DNA from 2 places in the Actinomadura sp. NAK00032 genome. Region 1 is predicted to be linked to the other one. Evidence: riboswitches for the same ligand, from Rfam matches in the RefSeq annotation. Region 1 holds a riboswitch; the other holds the start of a gene.
The links. A riboswitch is a leader RNA that binds a small molecule or an ion and turns the genes downstream of it on or off. The one in region 1 is predicted to bind cyclic di-AMP.
Positions count from the first base shown of each region.

Region 2: linked by a shared signal. The riboswitch ahead of HUT06_RS03095 (NlpC/P60 family protein) and the one ahead of HUT06_RS36150 (C40 family peptidase) in region 1 are both predicted to bind cyclic di-AMP.

Region 1 is NZ_CP054932.1:7,871,700-7,876,628, reverse strand. It holds partial or broken gene HUT06_RS45720 (SAM-dependent methyltransferase) at 1-246, shown strand, start outside; gene HUT06_RS45715 (SAM-dependent methyltransferase) at 329-658, shown strand; gene HUT06_RS36150 (C40 family peptidase) at 645-1,382, opposite strand; cyclic di-AMP (ydaO/yuaA leader) riboswitch at 1,391-1,533, opposite strand; gene HUT06_RS36145 (metalloregulator ArsR/SmtB family transcription factor) at 1,901-2,689, shown strand; gene HUT06_RS36140 (hypothetical protein) at 2,765-3,085, opposite strand; gene HUT06_RS36135 (hypothetical protein) at 3,441-3,977, shown strand; gene HUT06_RS36130 (glycoside hydrolase family 16 protein) at 4,074-4,929, opposite strand, start outside.
Region 2 is NZ_CP054932.1:621,718-626,646, forward strand. It holds gene HUT06_RS03075 (MFS transporter) at 1-432, opposite strand, end outside; gene HUT06_RS03080 (DUF4396 domain-containing protein) at 559-1,161, shown strand; gene HUT06_RS03085 (BlaI/MecI/CopY family transcriptional regulator) at 1,212-1,592, shown strand; gene HUT06_RS03090 (M56 family metallopeptidase) at 1,579-2,613, shown strand; cyclic di-AMP (ydaO/yuaA leader) riboswitch at 2,716-2,863, shown strand; gene HUT06_RS03095 (NlpC/P60 family protein) at 2,869-3,918, shown strand; gene HUT06_RS03100 (TMEM165/GDT1 family protein) at 4,242-4,826, shown strand.

The sequences.
Region 1 (4,929 bases):
TCCGCGGTCGAGAACCGCAAGGTGCTCGTCCGGGGCGTCCGCTACCTGGCCGGAGAGGTCGGCATGGACCAGTTCCTCGACCTCGGCAGCGGACTGCCCACGCTCGAGAACACCCACGAGGTCGCCCAGCGCGAGAACCCGGACGCCCGCGTCGTCTACGTCGACATCGACCCGCTGGTCTCCGTCCACGGGCGGGCGATCCTGGCGAACGACGACGTCACGCGGGTGATGGTCGGCGACGTCCGCGACCCGGCGGCCGTCCTGTCGGACCCCGCCGTCGACGGCTTCATCGACTTCTCCCGCCCGGCCGTCCGTCATGATGGTCGGGATGCTGCACTACCTGTCGCCGGACGTAGTGGACGGCGTCGTCGCCGCCTACCGCGACGTCCTGGCTCCGGGCAGCCACCTGTTCATGACGTCCCTCGTGGACACGGGCCTGCCCCAGCAACAGGAGCTGGCCCGCATCACACGAGAGAACCTGGAAGAGGGCTGGGCGCGCACGCCCGCCGAGATCGAGGCCCAGTTCGGTGACTTCGAACTGGTCGAACCCGGCGTGACCTACACGGCCCTGTGGCGTCCCGAAGGCCCGGTCGACCCGGACCACCTCGCTCCAGGGGAGCAGCTCGGGATGGCCGGCGTCGCCATCAAGCGTCGCTGAGCTTCTTCGGCCGGTAGGCCTTGTACTCGCTGCCCGAGTCGAGCCCGTAGTCGCGCGTCCGGTAGTCGGTGCCGTACCGGCCGCGCTGCTCGAACGCCCAGTAGGACGTGTGGGCCTTGTTGGCCCACTTCTCGAAGATGACGACATGGCGCGTCGTGTTGGTGCCCTCGGCGTCCATCACGAGGTCGCCCTTCTTGAGCTCCGACATCTTGATGCGCTCGGTGAAGCGCGAGGACGTCAGGCCGACGGTGTTCGGCCCCGGCTTCGCCAGCCCGAGGGTCATCGCCACGAAGCCGGAGCAGTCGGTGCGGTAGCCCTTGTGGTAGTCGGTCTGGCTGTAGGGCACGCGGTCGCCGCTGTGCGGGTTCCAGGTCTTGGCCCGCGCGATGACCTTCGACCGCTCGTCGGTGGTGTCCGTCTTGGCGGACGTCGCGGAGCCCTTCTCCGGGTCCTTGCCCGGCTCCGGGTCGGCGGCGCGCTGCTTGGGGATGCTCTGGACGGAGGCGACGGACGTGCCCGACTCGGACGAACCGGCCGTCGCCTGGAGGGTCGTGGCGGCCACGCCGATCGCGGCCAGGCCGAGGATCGCGCCGTTGGCGCGCGGGCTCAGCCCGAAAAGCCCCGACTTCTTCTTGTTCCTGCCCGTGCTGTGCTTTCCCGTGCTGTTGTTTCCCGGGCCGTGATCGCCCGCGTTGTGATTGCCCGTGCTGTGCTTGCCTGTCAAGGGGGACTCCTTGCTTCCATTGGCCGCCTACCGGGTTAGCTGACGGGTTCGGGCGTGGAAGTCGCCCTACGGCCTGCGGACAGGCCGATTCACCCCAGTGCGAGGGTGGGTCCCCGGCTCCGCGCTGCGGCGGACTCGGCGGGTGCCGCTACGAGAATGTAGAGAGCGGCGCTGCTGTTGTAGGGCCCGTTCAAGGGCGCGGGCGGCGTGCATGGGAGGTGCCGCCGGACGACGCGTGGGGCGCGCCGCCCCCACCGGCTCGGTGCCAGGTGGGACAAGAACGCCTGGTGAGCGCCTTGGCGGGGGCCAAGCTACTCGTATCACCAAGCGAAGGCAAACTCCAGCAAAATCAAACTCCCAGCTCAGCGCCCCGAAGGCGGTTGCGGCAAGGCAATGCGCGCGTCCGGGGCGGCCGCCGCGGGACGCTGTCCTCGACAGGTCGAGCGCAGCCCTTGAAGTGCAACCAGATGGTTGCCTATCCTGGTGCCGAGTCGACCGGGAACGAGGAGTCGCCGAGCATGGACGAGGTCTTCCGGGCGCTGGCCGATCCCACCCGGCGCAAGCTGCTGGACCGGCTGAACGAGCGCAACGGGCAGAGCCTGCGCGAGCTGTGCTCGGGCCTCGGCACCAGCCGGCAGGCGGTCAGCAAGCACCTGTCCGTGCTGGAGGCCGCCCAGCTGGTGGTGGCGGCGCGGCGCGGCCGGGAGAAGCTCCACTACCTCAACGCCGCGCCGATCAACGCCATCGCCGAGCGCTGGATCAGGCGCTACGACCAGGAGCGCGCCAACGCGCTCACCGATCTCAGAACGGCATTGGAGCAGCAGCCGATGGACGGCAACGACGCTTTCGTGTACACGACCTACATCAAGTCCACGCCCGAACGGCTCTGGGAGGCCCTGACCGACCCGGCCTTCACGCGCCGCTACTGGGGCGTCGGCTTCGAGACCGACTGGAAACCGGGCTCGGAGATGACCTGGGAGGAGGGCGGCCGGCGCACCGGCGACCCCGAGCAGGTCGTCCTGGAGTGCGAGCCCGGCCGCCGGCTGTCCTACACCTGGCACACCTTCACCCCGGAATGGGCGGAGGGCGCCGGAGTGGGCGAGGACGTGCTGGCCGAGCTGCAGGCCGAGTCCCGCTCCAGGGTGACCTTCGAGATCGAGCCGCTCGGCGAGATGGTGAAGCTCACCGTCGTCCACGACGGCCTCGACGCCGGAGGCGCCCTGCGCGGCATGATCGGCCAGGGCTGGCCCGCGATCGCGGCGAGCCTGAAGTCGCTGCTGGAGACCGGCGCCCCCCTGCCCGCGTAGCGGGACGCGCCGCATGGGAGAGGGCCCGCGACCGGGCGAATCGGGTCGCGGGCCTTTGCCGTCGGGCAGGGCGTCCTATGCCTGGGAGAGCGCGTAGAGAATGAACAGGACGCAACAGAGGGTCACCGCGGCCATCGCGGCGAAGTAGGCGCCCGCCTTGCGCCGTCGTCCGACCGCCGCCGCGACGAGACCGGCGACCGGCGCGAGCGCGGCGCCCCCCAACCCGGCCCAGAACAGCGCCACGGCGGCCGACCTCCCGACGACGTTGCCCGAGGCTCCGTCGACCAGCGCGAACCCGACTCCGAGAGCCAGCGGGAAGGCGAGCCACCAGGAGGTCATGCCGACCACCACCCAGGACACGACCCGGCCCGAACCGGAGTGATCAGCAGTCGACATGCTCGCATCCTAAGCGGCCGATGGGGCCGGGGCCGAGCTACTCGATCACCAGGGGACCGACCAGGGACGGAAGCCGGGGGGACGGAAACCGGGCGGGGACGGAAGTCAGGGCGGGGACGGAAGTCAGGGCGGGGCGGAAAACGGGTGGACCGAAACCGGGGGCGGGGCTGAAACCGGTGGACGGAAAGCGCCGGGGAGTAAGTCCGCACTTCTGCTCGTTGGGCCCCGGTACGGCGGCTCACGATGTGCGGCGCGGTCATCGCAGATGATCAGCAGACCATTCTGGACGCCATGGCCTAATTGCGATATGTCAGAGTATGATCACCCGGCGGATCCCGGGTTCAGGGAGCATTCGATGACACATCGGAAAGCGGCCGTCCGCGGCCTTCTTCTCATCGCGACCGCGATGCTGGGCGCCGCGGCCTGCGGCGGCGGTGCGGACGACGACGGCGAGGTCGGCGCCGCCCCGGCCGCGACGCGGCCCGTGCCGCCGAGCCCGGCGGAGACGACCGAGCCGCCCGACACCGATCCCGGCGCCGAGCCCGGCATCCGCGGCGCCCGCGCCGCGCTGCAGGCGTTCCTGCGGGGGCAGGCGGCGGGCGACACGTCCGTGTGCCGGTACGTGGTCGAGGACGGCGACTTCGTGAACGGCCCCGCGCTGAGAGGCGACTGCCGCAAAGGGGTGAAGGACACCCCCCATCTGCTGCGGCCCCGGGAACGGCTCGCGCTGCGCCGGGTCCTGGCCACCGGCGGCAAGATCACCGAGCGCGACGAGGCGGTGCTGCCCTTCTCCGGGCTGCGCTGGACGGACGGCCACCTGGCGGAGTCGGCGCTCCAGCCCGAGTTCGTCCTGCGCCGCAACGGCGAGGGGATGTGGCAGATCGTCCGCTGACGCACCGGCGGGCCGGCCTTCCGGAGACCCCGTGGCCGGAAGGCCGTGCCCGGCCGGCGGCCTTCGCCGCGTCCCGTCGCCCCGAGGGCGCCGGGATCAGGCGCCGTACATGCGGATCCAGTCGATCTCGAGGGTCGCGTCGCGGCCGGTGTCGATGCCGCGCGCGGTCAGCTTCTTCAGCTCGGGCATCCAGTCGAGCTGGATCGCCTGGCCCATCGCGCGCGGGGGCTGCACGTCCTGCCTGGTGGTGTGGAAGTGGCGGCGCCCGTCCACATACCCGTTGATTTCCTTGGGGGTCCACTCGAGCGCGAACGTGTGCCACGTGGTGAGGTCGACGTCGGCCCGGCCGTCCAGGCGGCCCGAGTTGCCCTCGCGGCCCTTCTGCTCCGCCCCCTTCCGCTGGTCGAAGTGCAGGAAGAAGTTGGCGCCCTTCCGGAGCCCGTCGTCTCCGTAGGTCTCCATGTAGTCGATCTCGCCGCCGCCGCCCTCCGGCGCCGTGCCGCCGCCGCCGTTGACGGGCCACAGCAGCACGTTCGCGTTGTAGCAGGCGCAGGCGCGGTTCATCCGCAGCCGCGCCTCCCAGCGGCCGTACTTGCGGTCGCCGTTGCGCCAGCCGAGCCCGCCGGTCGTCCCGTCCGGTGTGCCGGTGATCCGCAGCGCCCCGTTCCGCACGGTGACCGCCTCGGGGCTGCGCCGCCCGTTGCCGGCGTGCCCCTCGCCGTCGTACAGCTCCCACGCCTCCCGGTCGAGGCGCCCGTTGAACTCGTCGCGCGCCAGCGGACGCCCCCAGCCGTACCGCTGCGCCGCCGTCGCCGCGCCGGCGGCGCCGCCGGTCTTCTCGGCGGCGCGGTCGGCCTCGGCGGAGGCGCGGGGGGTCGGCCGAGCGCTCCGGGGGGCCGCGGAGGGACCCGGCTCCCCGGCGGGAACCGGGTGGAACTCGGCCGCCGCGCCC
Region 2 (4,929 bases), 7.2 Mb from region 1:
CAGGGACAGCGCCCTGGTCAGCTCGCGCGGCTCGGAGCCGAACAGCATCATCAGCAGGGTCAGCGCGGCGGGCGCGATGAACGCGGCGCCGACGCCCTGGACGGCCCGTCCGGCCAGCTCCACACCGACGTTTCCGGCGGCGCCCGCCATGGCGGACCCCGCGAGCAGGACGACCCATCCGGCGGAGAACAGCCGGCGGGCGCCGAACAGGTCCGACAGCCGGCCGCCGAGGAGCAGCAGGCCGCCGAACCCGACGACGTAGGCGTTGAACACCCAGGACAGGTTCTCCTGCGAGAAGCCGAGGTCAGCCTGGATGCGGGGCAGCGCCACGCCGATGATCGAAGTGTCCATGATCACCATGAACTGAGCGGTCGCGATCAGTGCCAGCGCCCACCAGCGGCGCGCGGCGGGCGGTGCGGAACGTCCGGACATGACTCTCCTCCTCCTACCCCTAGGGGGTATCTATTCGGCGAGCGCTTACCCTAGGGGGGTATAGTTCCCGACGCAACCCCCGGCGCCCCGCGCCAATTCCCGAACCCCTCGAAGGAGACCCCCGAAATGACCGCCCAAGACCGAGAAGGACCCGCCCACCACAGCGACCAGCACCCACCCGGCCACACCCACCACGCTGCAGACGAGCAGGGCCGTCCCTCAGGCGGCCATGCGGGCGGCCACGGCGGACATGTAGGCGGTCACGGGGACGGGCATGGCGGCGCGGCGGGGGCGGTGTCGTGGGGGATGGCGGCTCAGGCGACGCTGCACTGCCTGACCGGCTGCGCCATCGGCGAGGTGCTCGGCATGGTGATCGGGACGGCGCTGGGGTGGTCGAACGCGGCCACGATCGTCCTGGCGGTCTTCCTCGCGTTCGTCTTCGGCTACGCGCTGACCATGCGCGGCGTCCTCAAGGCGGGGTTGACGCTGCGCGCGGCGTTCGGCGTGGCACTGGCCGCCGACACCGTCTCGATCGCGGTCATGGAGGTGCTGGACAACGCGGCCATGGTGGCGATCCCAGGCGCGATGGAGGCCGGCCTGGCGGACCCCCTGTTCTGGGGCGCGCTCGCCATGGCCTTCTTGCTCGCGTTCATTGTCACCACGCCGGTCAACCGGTGGATGATCGGCCGCGGCAAGGGCCACGCCGTCGTGCACCAGTACCACCACTGACCCGGCGCACGGTCGCTCCGGCACAATGTGGGCAGGACGGAGGTGAGCGCGTGGCCGGACTGGGCGGGTCGCTCGAACGCTCCATCATGGACGTCCTGTGGAGGGCGCCCGAACCACTGCGGGTACGGGAACTACTGGCGAAGCTGAACGAAGACTCCGACAAGGGGCTCGCCTACAACACCGTGCAGACCGTTGCCGAACGCCTGGCACAGAAGGGGCTCCTGCGGCGCACCCAGGACGGGACGGCCTTCCGCTACGGCCCGACCCGCGCGCGGGAGGAGTACGCCGTCGAGCTGATGCTGGACGCGCTGACCGACGCCCCCGACCACGGCGCGATCCTCGCCCGCTTCGCCGAGAGCGTCCCCGCCGAGGACGCCCGCCACCTGCTGGACGCCCTGCGGCGCCGGACGTCCGACGGTGACGAGGCATGACCCCGTGATCTTCCTGGTCGGCGCGCTCATCGCCTCGGCGGCCCTGCTGGGGTGCCTGGCCGGGCCGGTCCTCGACCGGATCCGGGGCGGCGCCCTCGGCCCCCGGACGGCGGTGGCCTGCTGGACGGCCGCGCTCGCGGGCACCGTCATCGCCAGTTCCGGAGTCGTCGCGGTCGCGCTGATCTCGCCGCCGGGGCCCGCCCACGGACTGCTGACGATGCTGCGCGACTGCCTGCCCCACCACGGGAGCGAGGCGATGATCATGGCGGCCGGTGCCAGCCTGGTGCTGCTGACCGCCTGCGGAGCGAGGCTGGCGCGCGGGGCGTCGCGCCTGGTCCGCGCCCTGCGGCACCGCCGCCGGCACTGGGAGATGCTGCACCTGGTCGCCCGGCAGCACGCCGGCCACGCGGACGTCCTCGTACTCGACCACCCGGCGCCCGTGGCCTACTCGCTGTCCGCGCGCCGCCGCGCGATCGTGCTCAGTACGAGAGCCCAGGACGTGTTGAGCGCCGCCGAACTCGGAGCCGTCCTCGCCCACGAGCGAGCCCACCTCCGCCAGCGCCACCACGCACTGCTGCTCGTCTTGGACGTGGCACATGCCCTGCTCCCGTGGCTGCCGACCGTCCGCCGCGCCAGAGCACGACTACCGCTGCTCCTGGAAATGGCAGCGGACGACACAGCGGCGCGCACCCACGGACCACAAACGCTCGTCCAGGCCCTATGCAGACTCACCCCGAACGCACTCGCAACCCCCGGCTCCCTATCGGCCACCGGCCCCCTCCCCGCCCCCGGGCCGCTCGGCACCTCGGGGGTGGGACTCGGCGGGGGCGGCGGCTTGGGCGCGGTAGGGGGCTCGGGGGCGGACGGACTGGCGGCGCGCCTGCGGCGGTTGGAATCCGGCGAACCGGCGCAGCCGCGTGGACTGTTCCGGGTGGTGGCGCCGCTGTTCGTGGGCGCGGCGGTCGCGGGCCCGCTCACTGGCGCCGCCCTTGCGGTCGGCCGGCTGGCGGTGCTCTGCTGATGCGGCTGGGGTGTTTGCCGTAATCCGCGCCTTGAGTGGCGAATGAAGCGGCTATCTCCTACGCTGCGTAGGAGCCATGGTGACGAGCCCCCGCCGGGGGCGGCGATGGCGACGCCGAATCCTGCGGCCCACCGGCCGCGGAACCGGGGACCCGATCTCCACCGGGGTGAATCCGCTCCCTCTGCGGGGCGGTAGGGCGACTCTGGCCCGAACCCGTCAGCTGACCCGGTAGGCGGCACAGAGGAGGACGACCGCATGCAGCGACGCGCTGCCGTCATCGGCACGCCGAAACGCCGCACCCGCACCCCCCGAACCGTCACGGCATGGGCGGTATCGGCCGCCGTGGCCGCGGCGCTCCTCGCACCGGCGCCCGCGTCCGCCGCGCCCGAGCCGTCCCGCCGGGAACTCACCGCGCAGCAGAAGAAGCTCGCGGACGACGCCGAGAAGCTCAGCGAGCAGTACAACGGGCTGCGGGAGCGGCTGAAGCAGGCCCAGCGCGCCGCCAAGGTGGCCGAGGGCAACGCCGTCCGCCAGAAGAAGGCACTGGACGACGCCCGCACCAGGATCGTCAAGCTCGCAGCGGACAGCTACAAGAACGGCCCGGCCGACCCTGCCGTCGCCTTCGCCTCCGCTAAGGACCCGCAGAGCGTCCTGGACCGATCGGCGACGCTCAACTACTTCGCCCGCCAGGACGGCGACCGCGTCGCCCACCTGCTGCAGACGATGCAGGCCGCCGAACGCTCCCGCAAATCGGCCGAAGCGCGCGCGAAGCAGGTGCGCGAACTCACCGACGAGGCCAAGAAGAAGCGCCGGGAGCTCCAGACCAGGCTCAAGAAGGTCGAAGCCAAGCTCGGTGTCGGCACCCCCATCCGCGGCAACGGCGGTCCCATCCCCGACGTGGACCCCGCCGGCGCCTCGGCCAAGGCGATGACCGCCGTCCGGGCCGCGCTGAACCAGCTCGGCGTGCCCTACTCCTGGGGCGGCGGCACCGCGTCCGGCCCGTCCTACGGCACCGCGCAGGGCGCCAACATCAAGGGCTTCGACTGCTCCGGCCTGACCCTGTACGCCTACGCCCAGGTCGGGATCAACCTCCCGCACTACACCGGCGCCCAGTACAACGCGGGCACGCACGTGTCCGAGTCCCAGCTCAGGCCCGGCGACCTGGTGTTCTTCCACAGCGACCTGCACCACATGGGGCTCTACATCGGCGGCGGCAAGATGGTCCACGCCCCGCAGACCGGCGACGTCGTCAAGATCAGCCCGATCGCCGGACGGTCCTTCGCCGGCGGCGTCCGCGTCGCCTGACGCGCTCTCCGCGGACCGGCGTCCCCGGGGCGGCGGGGACGCCGCCGTCCGAACCGGGTCGATTGCCCTGCCGGACGTTTTGGCTACACTGGGCCCGGCGAAGGGGAGTAGTCCTGTAACACCGCTGGTCGACACGCTGGACGTCCTTGGACGTCCCGGCCACCGGGCCCCGCACCGGGGTGGACGAGACCTTCGGCCACGGCATGACGTGGCCCGTACGACCGTGCGGGCCGTCCGATCGTGCCGGGCCGAGTGGTCCTCCCGTCGCCCGCCCAGGGTGCCGGCCGAAGTCCGCGGCCCGGCCCCGGCAGAAGGCACCGCCCATGACCCTGGACCCGCTCGCGATCCTCACCGCCTTCGGCTTGATCTTCCTCGCCGAGCTGCCCGACAAGACGATGTTCGCCTCGCTGGCCATGGGCACGCGCATGCGTCCGCTCTACGTGTGGTTCGGCACGTCCACGGCGTTCATCGTGCACGTCGCGATCGCCGTGGGCGCCGGCAGCCTGCTCAGCCTGCTGCCGGGCATGGCCGTCAAGCTCGTGTCGGCCGCCCTGTTCGCCTTCGGCGCCATCATGCTGATGCGCGGCGGAGGCGACGACGACGATGACGACAAGGCGGGCCAGGCCATCACGCGGTTCTGGCCGTCCTACGTCGCCGCCTTCACGGCCGTGTTCATCAGCGAATGGGGCGATCTGACCCAGATCACCACCGCCAACCTGGCCGCCACCAACGGATGGCTGCCCACGGCGATCGGCTCGGCGGCCGCCCTGATGTCGGTCTCGGCCCTGGCCCTCCTGGCGGGCCGCTTCATCGCCAACAGAGTCCCGCTGAAGACCGTCCAGCGCATCGGCGGCCTGTGCATGGCGGCCCTGGCCATCTGGACCCTGATCGAAGCCTTCACCATGTAACCCCCGAACCGCGTCCGAACCAGAAACACCAACCCCCCAACCACCAGAACAGCCCTGAGAAACGGTCATCAAGCCCGCATGCCCGGGACCGGCTGATGCGCGC